Regions from separate parts of the Streptomyces sp. NPDC051064 genome, predicted to be linked through region 1. Evidence: riboswitches for the same ligand, from Rfam matches in the RefSeq annotation. Region 1 holds a riboswitch; the other holds the start of a gene.
The links. A riboswitch is a leader RNA that binds a small molecule or an ion and turns the genes downstream of it on or off. The one in region 1 is predicted to bind thiamine pyrophosphate.
Positions count from the first base shown of each region.

Region 1 (5,883 bases):
GCCGTGGCGGCCATGGCTGTTTCTCTCCCACTGCACCAAGAAGAACGGTTGCTCCCCGCAGTCGAACAACTACGCTGCGAAGTGACCGCTCTCTTGCGCTCGTTCGTGTTCTCTATCAGTATCTGAAAAATCACTCCTTGTGATCCGCTATCGCGTGCACCACGATGGCGTCAATAGGGCCATGGGGGATCATTCCTGGCCAGTTTCATCTACTGCGGGGTTGAACGATGCGCGAGTCGGTTCAAGCAGAGGTCATGATGAGCTTCCTCGTCTCCGAGGAGCTCTCCTTCCGTATTCCGGTGGAGCTCCGGTACGAGGTCAGTGATCCGTATGCGATCCGGATGACCTTCCACCTGCCAGGTGACGCCCCCGTCACCTGGGCATTCGGCCGTGAGCTGCTGCTCGACGGTCTCAACAGCCCCAGTGGTGACGGCGATGTGCACATCGGCCCCACCGAGCCCGAAGGGCTGTCGGATGTACACATCCGCCTTCAGGTCGGCGCGGACCGTGCGCTCTTCCGGGCCGGCACGGCACCTCTTGTGGCATTTCTCGACCGGACGGACAAGCTGGTGCCGTTGGGGCAGGAGCACACGCTGGGTGACTTCGACGGCAATCTGGAAGAGGCACTGGGCCGCATCCTCGCCAAGGAACAGAACGCCGGCTGAAGAAGGAGGATCCGGCTGACCACCGAGCACCGGTGGCCCGGGCCCATGCGTCCGGTGTCCCGGCTCACGCCTTGCGGCGTCGCCCCCTCCCGGTCCGTGCGGGTGCAGGAGCTCCGGCTTCCGCGCCGAGCCCCGTGCGGTCCGCGGAGACCACCAGGGCCGCGAGCACCGTCGTCACCGGCACCGAGGCGACCAGCCCGATCGATCCGACCAGCGTGCGGACGATCTCCACGGCGACCAGTTCGCTGTTGGCCACCGTGCCCACGCTGCTCTGTGCGATCGAGAACAGCAGCAGCAGGGGGAGCGCCGCGCCCGCGTAGGCGAGTACGAGTGTGTTGACGACCGAGGCGATGTGGTCGCGCCCGATCCGGATACCCGCCCGGTAGAGCCGGCGTACGCCCATGGTCGGGTCCGCCTGGTGCAGCTCCCAGACCGCCGACGTCTGGGTCACGGTCACATCGTCGAGCACACCGAGCGAGCCGATGATCACACCGGCGAGCAGCAGGCCGCTCATGTCGATGTCCGGGTAGAGCCCGTGAATCAGGCCGGTGTTGTCATCCGTGTTCCCGGACAGGCTGGCCCAGCCGATGAAGAGCGAGCCCAGCAGCCCGATCAGCAGCAGCGAGATGAGCGTGCCGATGACGGCCACGGAGGTGCGGGCCGTCAGCCCGTGGCAGGTGTAGAGGGCGATCAGCATGATGGCGCTGGCCCCGATCACCGCGACGACCAGGGGATTCGAGCCCTGCAGGATCGCCGGAAGGATGAACAGGGTCAGAACGGCGAACGAGACGGCGAGAGCGATCAAGGCCATCAGACCGCGCAGCCTGCCCACCGCGACCACCACGAGGGCGAAGATCCCGGCGAGCAGCGCCATCGGGAACGAGCGGTCGACGTCGCTCACCGAGTACTGCAGGTCCCGGGGCGCGTCGGGCGCGTACGCGACGACCACTCCCTGGCCCTCGCGCAGTTGCCGGGGTGCGTCGGGCTGGACGACCTCGACGAACGTACGGCCCTTGTCCTTGCCGGTGGTCACCTCGACCGTGGCCTTCTTGCACTCCCCCGACTGCTCGTTGACGGCTTCGCGTCCCGACGGGGTGGAGGTGTCTCCGGTCGGCGGCACCTGCGAGGCGTTGACGTCCGCGCAGTCGACCGAGACGACCTTGGTGACCTGCCCGTCCTGGGTCTGGCGGTCGAAGCCGACCCCTGTGCGCTCATGGGCGGGTGCCCCGCCGGGCCAGAAGGCCACGAGGCCGACCAGGACCGCGGTGGCGAAGGGGATCAGTACCGCCGCGATGACCTTGCGCAGATGCTTGGACACGGGTGCGGCAGGCCCGTGGCTGTGGGTGTGGCCGTGCGCATGACTCTGTGTGCTGCCTGATGCGGGGCCGTGGGGTTCGGGGGCGCTTCCGGGGGACGTCACACGGCGATCATCCCAAGAACCGGGGAGGCCCTCTGGCCAGCACACCAGAACGGAGGTTAGCGTGGAGGCGCATTTGTACACGCGGGAGCTCGGAGCACCGGGCTGAGAGGGCGCTGACCTCCGTATATCCGTACGGGACACGCTGCGCCGACCGCCGAACCTGTTACCGGGTAATGCCGGCGTAGGGAGTAGGTCTCATGACCACAGCGGACGCACGCACGCCTGCCTCCAAGCAGAACGCCCAGAACGGTGAGGGCGACGAGGCCAGGAAGTCCATCGGCTGGCACAAGGGTTACGTCCAGGGCTCACGCCCGGACCTCCGGGTGCCGGTCCGTCAGGTGCACCTCACCACCGGCAAGGACGTGACGCTGTACGACACGTCCGGGCCGTACACCGACCCCACCACCGACACCGACGTACGCCGGGGGCTCGCCCCCCTACGGGAGAACTGGATCATCGCCAGGGGGGACACCGAGGAGTATGCGGGACGGCCCGCGCGTCCCGAGGACGACGGGCTGAAGCACACCTCGCCGAGGGGCGGTCTGCGCAACCTGGACGCGGTCTTCCCGGGCCGCCCGCGCCAGCCCCGCCGCAGCCGTGACGGCCGGCCCGTCACGCAGCTCGCGTACGCCCGCCGGGGCGAGATCACCCCGGAGATGGAGTACGTCGCGATCCGGGAGAACGTCGGACCCGAGGTGGTGCGCGAGGAGATCGCGGCGGGCCGGGCGGTCCTGCCGGCCAACGTCAACCACCCGGAGATCGAGCCGATGATCATCGGCAAGCGCTTCCTGGTGAAGGTCAACGCGAACATCGGCAACTCCGCGGTCACCTCCTCGATCGAGGAGGAGGTGGACAAGATGACCTGGGCCACGAAGTGGGGCGCCGACACGGTCATGGACCTCTCCACCGGCCGCAACATCCACACCACCCGTGAGTGGGTCCTGCGCAACTCCCCCGTGCCGATCGGCACCGTCCCCCTCTACCAGGCACTCGAGAAGGTCGACGGCCGGGCCGAGGAGCTGACGTGGGAGATCTACAAGGACACCGTCATCGAGCAGGCGGAGCAGGGCGTCGACTACATGACGGTGCACGCCGGCGTGCGGCTGCCGTACGTTCCGTTGACGGCCCGCCGCAAGACCGGGATCGTCTCGCGCGGCGGGTCCATCATGGCCGCCTGGTGCCTGGCACACCACAAGGAGTCGTTCCTGTACGAGCACTTCGAGGAGCTGTGCGAGATCCTCGCGGCGTACGACGTGACGTACTCGCTCGGTGACGGACTGCGTCCCGGCTCCATCGCCGACGCCAACGACGAGGCCCAGTTCGCCGAACTCCGGACGCTCGGCGAGCTCAACACCGTCGCCAAGCGGTTCGGCGTACAGACCATGATCGAGGGCCCGGGGCACGTCCCCATGCACAAGATCAAGGAGAACATCGACCTCCAGCAGGAGATCTGCGAGGAGGCGCCCTTCTACACCCTGGGCCCCCTCACCACGGACGTCGCCCCGGCGTACGACCACATCACCTCGGGCATCGGCGCGGCGATGATCGCCTGGTGGGGGACGGCGATGCTCTGTTACGTCACGCCCAAGGAGCACCTGGGGCTGCCCAACCGTGACGACGTGAAGACCGGTGTGATCACGTACAAGATCGCCGCTCATGCGGCGGACCTGGCCAAGGGGCACCCCGGGGCGCAGGAGTGGGACGACGCGCTGTCGGACGCCCGGTTCGAGTTCCGCTGGGAGGACCAGTTCAACCTGGCGCTCGACCCCGACACCGCGCGGGAGTTCCACGACGAGACGCTGCCGGCCGAGCCCGCGAAGACGGCCCACTTCTGCTCGATGTGCGGGCCCAAGTTCTGCTCGATGAAGATCTCCCACGACATCCGGCGGGAGCACGGCGACGAGCAGGCCGTGATCGAGGCGGGGATGGCGGAGAAGTCCAGGGAGTTCGCGGCGAGCGGCAACCGCGTGTACCTGCCCCTGGCGGACTGACCTGATGGCCGTGGCGGGGGCCCTGGAGAGCCCCCCCCACGGCCCGGTGGCGCACAGCCGCCGCCGGCCGTCCGGGTTTCACACCGTGGGCGGCTTCCTCCACACGGAGACGTGCGACCTGCTGGACGCCGTGAACGGCGCCTCGGTCCAGTCGGCCCACCGCTCGGACGGCTCCAGGCCTGCGATCTCGGCCATCAGGTCGAGTTCGGCGGGCCAGACGTAGCGGTGGGGCGAGAGGAGCGTGGAGCCCCGGCCGTCGGCGATCGAGTAGTGGTGCGAGACCACCTGCTGCTTCACCAGGTCGTACGTGTCGAAGCCGACGTGCCGCTCGCCGACGTGGAACGGGCGGGCGGTCTCGCCCGGTGGCAGACGCTGCAGTTCGGGGACGAACACCTCGGCCACGAAGCGGCCGCCCGGTTCCAGATGCTCCGCGGCGTTGCGGAAGCACGCGACCTGCTCGCCCTGGGAGAGCAGGCAGGTGAGGGCGTTGTAGACGACGTAGACCAGGCTGAAAGTGCCCGGAGCCCGAGCGGTGGCCATGTCTCCGGCGGTCACGGCGATGTCGCTGCCACCGGGCTTCCTGCCGAGCTCCTGGGCCATGGGACCTGACTTCTCGATTCCCGCCACACGGACACCCCGCGCGCTCAGCGGAAGCGCCACCCGGCCGGTCCCCACAGCGAACTCCAGCGCGGGGCCGTGCCGCGCACGGCGCTCGAGGAAGTCCACCGTCGGGCCCAGGACTTCGGGCGTGTACATGTGGGCGGAGGACTCGTCGTAGCTCTGCGCTACCTGGGTGTTCCAGAGGTCCGTATCCATGACCCCGGAGGTTGTCACGTGGCAGAGCCGACGGGCCATCGGATTCTCCCCGGAGCGCTCGGTGGGCGGCGTAGTGCGGGGGGTGGAGCGGCGCATGTCTGATCGTCAGATTGCGTCGATAGAGGATGAAGAGTGCCCACAATGGCTGGTTCAGGCCGTTCAGCACCGTCCTGTCGCGCCTTCGAGGAACTTTCGGCGTCAGTATGGACACAGCCGTGCTGCAGGTCGATGTAAGTTTCCGCGGCAGCCCGAACGCTGTTGACCGTTTCCTTATCTGTGCTTTACCTTCCGCTGTGCTTGGCCGAAATTGGTGTGCGCCCCGAACGGGGGCGCCTGGGGAGGGAAGCACAGTGAACTGGTACCTGGCTGTACTCAAGAACTACGCGGGCTTCGGCGGGCGTGCGCGCCGCAAGGAGTACTGGATGTTCGTACTCTTCAACTTCATCGTCGCGGTCGTCCTGAGCCTGCTCGGCCTGGCCATCGACTCGCAGATTCCTTACATCATCTACCTGCTGGCCGTGATCATCCCGACGATAGCCGTCGTCGTGCGCCGCCTGCACGACACCGGCCGCTCCGGCTGGTGGATCCTGATCTCGTTCGTCCCGCTCGTGGGCGGCATCATCCTGCTCGTCTTCATGTGCACCGAGGGTGCGCGCGAGGTGAACGAGTACGGCCCGAACCCGAAGCTCGCCCCGCAGGGGATCTGAGCTCCTCACCGGGTGTGATGTCTGCAGAGGCCGGAGCGGCAGCACGCCGTTCCGGCCTCTCCCGTGTCGGGTCCAGCCGGATCACTCCGGCTGGTGCTCCGGGCCGCCGTAGTCGGGGCTGGTGAAGTCGGGGCTGGTGAAGGTGGGGCGTGGGCCGGCCGAGGGGCCGTTCTCCGGTCCGGAGAAGTCCGGCCTGCTGTAGCCGATCTTCGGGATCCGGTTGGCCGAGCGGTGCGGTGTGCGCGAGGCGGGCCCCGCGGTCGGATCGGCCAGCGCGTCCCGGA
Region 1 is NZ_JBITFK010000004.1:472,978-478,860, forward strand. Features, by position in the region: gene ACIBCU_RS17120 (helix-turn-helix domain-containing protein) at 1-126, shown strand, start outside; gene ACIBCU_RS17125 (SsgA family sporulation/cell division regulator) at 228-665, shown strand; gene ACIBCU_RS17130 (YibE/F family protein) at 730-2,085, opposite strand; TPP riboswitch at 2,157-2,290, shown strand; gene thiC (phosphomethylpyrimidine synthase ThiC) at 2,283-4,076, shown strand; gene ACIBCU_RS17140 (class I SAM-dependent DNA methyltransferase) at 4,155-4,892, opposite strand; gene ACIBCU_RS17145 (DUF805 domain-containing protein) at 5,243-5,599, shown strand; gene ACIBCU_RS17150 (hypothetical protein) at 5,681-5,883, opposite strand, start outside.

Region 2 (5,883 bases), on a different contig from region 1:
GGCACGGCCATGAGACCGAGCCGCACCGCGTTCCCCCTCCACGGGGGCCGCGCGACTACTTCACGACGAGCGAGGACCACGACTGGACCCACTGCTCACGGTTCTTGGCGATCTTCTCCGGTGCGACGGTCTCCGGCTTGTCGACGGTGGCCCCGAACTTCGTGAAGAGCTCCGGCAGCTTCGCGTCCTTCACCACCGGGTTCACGAACATGTTCAGCGGCATGTCCTCCTGGAACCGCTTGCTGATCAGGAAGTCCAGGAGCGCCTTGCCGCCTGCCTCGTTCTTCGCACCGTCCAGCAGTCCGGCGAACTCGATCTGGCGGAAGCAGGTGCCGGTGGCGACACCGGTCGGGGCCTCGCTGGGCTGCGGATCGGCGTACAGCACCTCGACGGGCGGGCTGGAGGCGTACGAGACGACGAGCGGCCGGTCGGCCTTGGCCTTCTTACCGCCCGCGGAGCCGGAGAACTCCTCGTTGTAGGCCTGCTCCCAGCCGTCGACGACCTTGACGCCGTTGCTCTTCAGCTTCTTCCAGTAGTCCTGGTAGCCGCTCTCGCCCTGACTGGCGACGGTGCCGAGGAGGAAGCCGAGGCCGGGTGACGAGGTCGCGGCGTTCTCGGTGACGAGGAGGTTCTTGTACGCGGGCTTCAGGAGGTCGTCGAAGGAGTTCGGCGGGGCGAGCTTCTTGTCGGCGAAGTACTGCTTGTCGTAGTTGACGCAGATGTCGCCGGTGTCGATGGGTGTGACCCGGTGCTTGTCGGCGTCGAGCTGGGTGTCGGCCGCGACGCGGTCCAGGCCCTTCGCCTCGTACGGCGTGAACAGGCCGTTGTCCAGGGCACGGGAGAGCAGGGTGTTGTCGGCGCCGAAGAACACGTCGCCACGCGGGGAGCCCTTGGTCAGGATCTCCTGGTTGAGCGCTGCCCCGGCGTCACCGCTCTTCAGCACCTTGACCTTGTAGCCGGTCTCCTTGGTGAACGCCTTCAGGACGGCGTCCGAGGCGTTGAACGAGTCGTGGCTGACGAGGGTGACGGTCTTCGAACCGGTTCCCGTGTCACCGGAAGACTTGTCGTCGGAGCCCCCGCAGCCCGCGAGCGCGGTGACTCCGAGCGCGGCGGCGAGCGCGGTCGCCGCGTACTTCGTCGTGGTGTTCATGGTGATGTCCTCCTGGAGGTGACCAGGAAGAGACGCGGCCCTGCCCGCTCGGCGAGCGGGCAGGGCGCAACAGCTTGAGTAAGGTCCGAACTTCCTACCCGGAATGACCCGGGCGAGGTTCAGAGGGTCTGCGGCCGACCTGTCCTCGGTGCCGCACTCTCAGCGCTGTGGCGCTCCCCTGTCGGAATATGAAGTTGCTTTCCCGGCCAGGCTACACCGGCCGGATCACGCCGGACCGGCCGGATCCAGCCCGTACGCGGGACCGCCTCAGCGCTCGGACGCCGCCAGCTGCCCGCAGGCGCCGTCGATCTCCTGGCCGCGGGTGTCCCGGACGGTGACCGGCACACCATGGGCGGCGATCGCTTCGACGAAGGCCTTCTCGTCCTCGGGCCGCGATGCGGTCCACTTGGACCCCGGCGTCGGGTTGAGCGGGATGAGGTTGACGTGCACCCGCTTGCCCTTGAGCAGCCGGCCCAGCCGGTCGCCCCGCCAGGCCTGGTCGTTGATGTCGCGGATGAGCGCGTACTCGATGGAGATGCGGCGCCCCGACTTCTCCGCGTACTCCCACGCGGCGTCCAGGACCTCACCGACCTTCCAGCGGGTGTTCACGGGGACGAGGGTGTCGCGCAGTTCGTCGTCCGGAGCGTGCAGCGAGACCGCGAGGCGGCACTTGAAGCCCTCGTCGGCGAAGCGGAGCATCGCCGGCACCAGACCCACCGTGGACACGGTGATCCCGCGCTGCGACAGCCCGAGGCCGTCCGGCTCCGGGTCGGTCAGCCGGCGGATCGCCCCGACCACGCGCTTGTAGTTGGCCAGCGGCTCGCCCATGCCCATGAAGACGATGTTGGACAGCCGCGCAGGCCCGCCCGGGACCTCCCCGTCGCGCAGGGCCCGCATGCCGTCCACGATCTGGTGCACGATCTCGGCGGTCGACAGATTACGGTCGAGTCCCGCCTGCCCGGTGGCGCAGAACGGGCAGTTCATCCCGCAGCCGGCCTGTGACGAGATGCACATGGTCACCCGGTCCGGGTAGCGCATGAGGACGGACTCGACGAGCGTGCCGTCGTGCAGCTTCCAGAGCGTCTTGCGGGTGGTGTCGTCGTCGCAGCTGATGTGGCGCATCACCGACATCAGGTCGGGGAACATCGCCTCGGCGAGCTTCTCCCGCGACGCGGCCGGGATGTTGGTCCACTCCGCCGGGTCGTGCGCGTACCGCGTGAAGTAGTGCTGCGACAGCTGCTTGGCACGGAAGGGCTTCTCGCCGGTCGCGGCGACTGCTTCCTTGCGCTCGTCGGGGGTGAGGTCGGCGAGGTGCCGCGGCGGCCGCTTGGCTCCACGGGGCGCGACGAAAGTGAGTTCTCCGGGCTTAGGCATGGTTCCTCCAGTGTTACAGACACGCCGCGGTCCCAGAGACCTCCGCAGGCTCAGGAGAGGTGAGGGGCCGGTGGCCTCGGGCACCCTCGGCCGCCATCAGCCGACGTAGGCGCCCCCGACGGCCCTGGGACGGCTCGGCGCGCTTGCGGGAACCGTGACCGATCGCACGGCGGGAGGGAGGCGCACACGGGCACCCGAAATCGCATGCGCGTCCGAGTCGGTGGCCCGTCCTGCCCGCTGTCAGGCCTTACCGGGCTCCCGGCGGCCCGGCTTCGGCAATCGGACCACCGCGGTGCCCATCGCCAGGTCCACCGTGGTCCGGTTCGGAGGCGCGCCGTCCTCCTCGTCGTCGCGCATCAGAAGAGCCGACTGCCGTTCCTTGAGCTCGTTCTGCTTCCCCGGCGAGAAGCTCGCGTGCAGTTGCTCGAATCCTGTCGCGGAGATCTGCCCCTGGCGGGCGCCGTTGCGCCAGGGGAGGACGCCCGCACGGCCCGCACGCAGCAGAAGCTGATCGACGAAGGCCAGGAGCGTCAGGCCGACGACCAGCCCGGGGAGGGTCATGAATACGGCGAATTCCATGCTGCCAGTATCTGCGGACCGCCCACGGGCGACCAGGGGTACGGAGCCACGGCACACACGCGGAATGTCCCCGCCCGGGGCGCGGGCACACGCAGCCCATGACCCTCATGTGCCGTCAGCAGTCGAACTCGCCGAGCGCTGGCAGGGCCCCCGTGGTTCACATGGGCATTCCTGGGGGTGTGGTCCCTATGCGGGGTGTACATCCTCGTACGGCTCCGCAGGAACGGCTGGAAGTTTCCCCGACGCCGTTGAGCACGCTCGGAGGGCCCGCCGGACGGCGGGCCCTCCGAGAGAGCGGGGCGCGGACCCGAGGGCCTCAGCCCGCTCCGACGAACAGCACCAGCAGCAGCCATACGACCGGGGCGCTCGGCAGCAGCGAGTCGAGCCGGTCCATGATGCCGCCGTGGCCGGGCAGCAGCGTGCCCATGTCCTTGATCCCCAGGTCCCGCTTGATCATGGACTCGCCGAGATCCCCCAGCGTGGCGCTGGCGGCGACGGCGAGGCCCATCAGCAGGCCCTGCCACCAGCTCCCGCCGTCGATCAGGAACTCCATGCACAGGGCGCCGGCCACCATCGCGAAGGCGACCGCGCCGAACAGGCCCTCACGGGTCTTCCCGGGGCTGATGCGGGGTGCCAGCTTGTGCGTGCCGAAGCGCCAGCCGACGGCGTACGCGCCGGTGTCGCTGACCACGGTCAGCAGGAGGAAGGTCAGCACACGCCAGGCACCGTCGTCCGCGGTGAGCATCATCGCGACGAACGTCGCCAGGAACGGCACATAGAACACGGCGAAGACGCCCGCCGTGACGTCCTTGAGGTACCCCTCGGGGGGCTCCGTCATCCGCCACACGAGCACCGCGAGGGCGGTGAGCGCCATCGCGACCCAGGCGCCCTCCGCCTCCCGCACATAGCCGGCGACCACCATCGCGGCGCCGCCGACGGCGAGCGGCACGAGCGGGGCGTTGATGCCCTTGCGCTCCTTGAGGCGGGACGTGAGCTCCCACAGGCCGACCACCACCGCCAGCACGACCACGCCGACGAAGACCGCCTTGACGATGAACAGGGAGCCGACGACGAGCGCACCGAGACCGACACCGACACCTATGGCGGCACGCAGATCACGCCCCGCACGCTTCTTGGGCGGCGGCGGGGACGGCAGCGGGGTGGACATGGGCTCCTGCGGCTTCTCGTCACGGAACAGGGGGCCGCTGACGCGCGCGGCGTCCCCGTTCCGGTCGTCGCGGTCGTCAGCGTCTCTACCTGCGTCGGGAACGTCCGGCACGATGGGCATGGGCCGAGTCTGCTGGGCACCGTGCACATCGTATGCAGGACCCGCCGGAGCGCCCCCCACCTCGGGCGCGCTCCAGTAGCCGGCTCCCTGCGGGGCGCCCCAGGAAGAGTCGTTCATCAGACTTCGAGCAGCTCGGCTTCCTTGTGCTTGAGCAGCTCGTCCACCTGCGCGACGTACTTCGCGGTGGTGTCGTCGAGCTCCTTCTCCGCGCGGCGGACCTCGTCCTCGCCGGACTCCTTGTCCTTGACGAGCTTGTCGAGCGACTCCTTGGCCTTGCGGCGGATGGAGCGGATCGAGATCTTGGAGTCCTCGGCCTTGGTCTTGGCGACCTTGATGTACTCCTTGCGGCGGTCCTGCGTGAGCTCGGGGAACGTCACGCGGATGATGTTGCCGTCGTTGCTCGGGTTGACGCCGAGGTCGGAGTCGCGGATCGCCTGCTCGATGTTGCGCAGCGCGGTCTTGTCGAACGGGGTCACCACGGCCATCCGCGGTTCGGGAACCGAGAACGAGGCGAGCTGGTTGATCGGGGTCAGCGCGCCGTAGTAGTCGGCGACGATCTTGTTGAACATCGCCGGGTGCGCGCGGCCGGTCCGGATCGCGGCGAAGTCCTCTTTCGCGACCACGACGGCCTTCTCCATCTTCTCCTCGGCCTCGAGGAGGATTTCTTCGATCACCACGTGCTCCTGCGTGTCTTGAGCGGACCCGGCATCGTCGGGTCCTGCGGATCCTGCGTCGCGTCCTCACCTGCACGGTGTCCGACCGGCAGGCCGTTGTCCATCTTCTGGGCCGTCAGGCCCGGGTGCTCCGGTCGCTCACCAGCGTGCCGATCTTCTCACCCTTCACCGCTCGGGCGATATTGCCCTCCGTGGTCAGCTCGAAGACGAGGATCGGGAGCTGGTTGTCACGGCAGAGAGTGATGGCGGTGGCGTCGGCGACCTTGAGGTCCCGGGCGATCACCTCGCCGTACTCCAGGGCGTCGAACTTCACCGCGTCGGGGTTGGCCTTCGGGTCGGAGTCGTAGACCCCGTCCACACCGTTCTTCCCCATCAGCAGCGCTTCGGCGTCGATCTCCAGGGCGCGCTGTGCGGCGGTCGTGTCGGTGGAGAAGTACGGCATGCCCATGCCTGCGCCGAAGATCACGACGCGTCCCTTCTCCAGGTGCCGCACGGCACGGAGCGGGATGTACGGCTCGGCGACCTGACCCATGGTGATGGCGGTCTGGACGCGCGAGTCGATGCCTTCCTTCTCCAGGAAGTCCTGCAGCGCCAGGCAGTTCATGACGGTGCCGAGCATGCCCATGTAGTCGGACCGCGCCCGGTCCATGCCGCGCTGCTGGAGCTCGGCGCCACGGAAGAAGTTGCCGCCGCCGATGACGACCGCGATCTCCGCTCCGTCGCGTACGACCGCGGCGATCTCGCGGGCGATGGCGTGCACGACGTCGGGGTCGACCCCGAGGCCTCCGCCACCGGCGAAGGCCTCGCCGGACAGCTTC
Region 2 is NZ_JBITFK010000014.1:89,105-94,987, reverse strand. Features, by position in the region: gene ACIBCU_RS35985 (ABC transporter permease) at 1-11, opposite strand, end outside; gene ACIBCU_RS35980 (thiamine ABC transporter substrate-binding protein) at 56-1,150, opposite strand; TPP riboswitch at 1,224-1,340, opposite strand; gene rlmN (23S rRNA (adenine(2503)-C(2))-methyltransferase RlmN) at 1,418-2,524, opposite strand; gene ACIBCU_RS35970 (DUF6191 domain-containing protein) at 2,765-3,103, opposite strand; gene ACIBCU_RS35965 (phosphatidate cytidylyltransferase) at 3,420-4,508, opposite strand; gene frr (ribosome recycling factor) at 4,508-5,065, opposite strand; gene pyrH (UMP kinase) at 5,181-5,883, opposite strand, start outside.
Region 2: another riboswitch for thiamine pyrophosphate. It lies ahead of ACIBCU_RS35980 (thiamine ABC transporter substrate-binding protein); the one in region 1 lies ahead of thiC (phosphomethylpyrimidine synthase ThiC).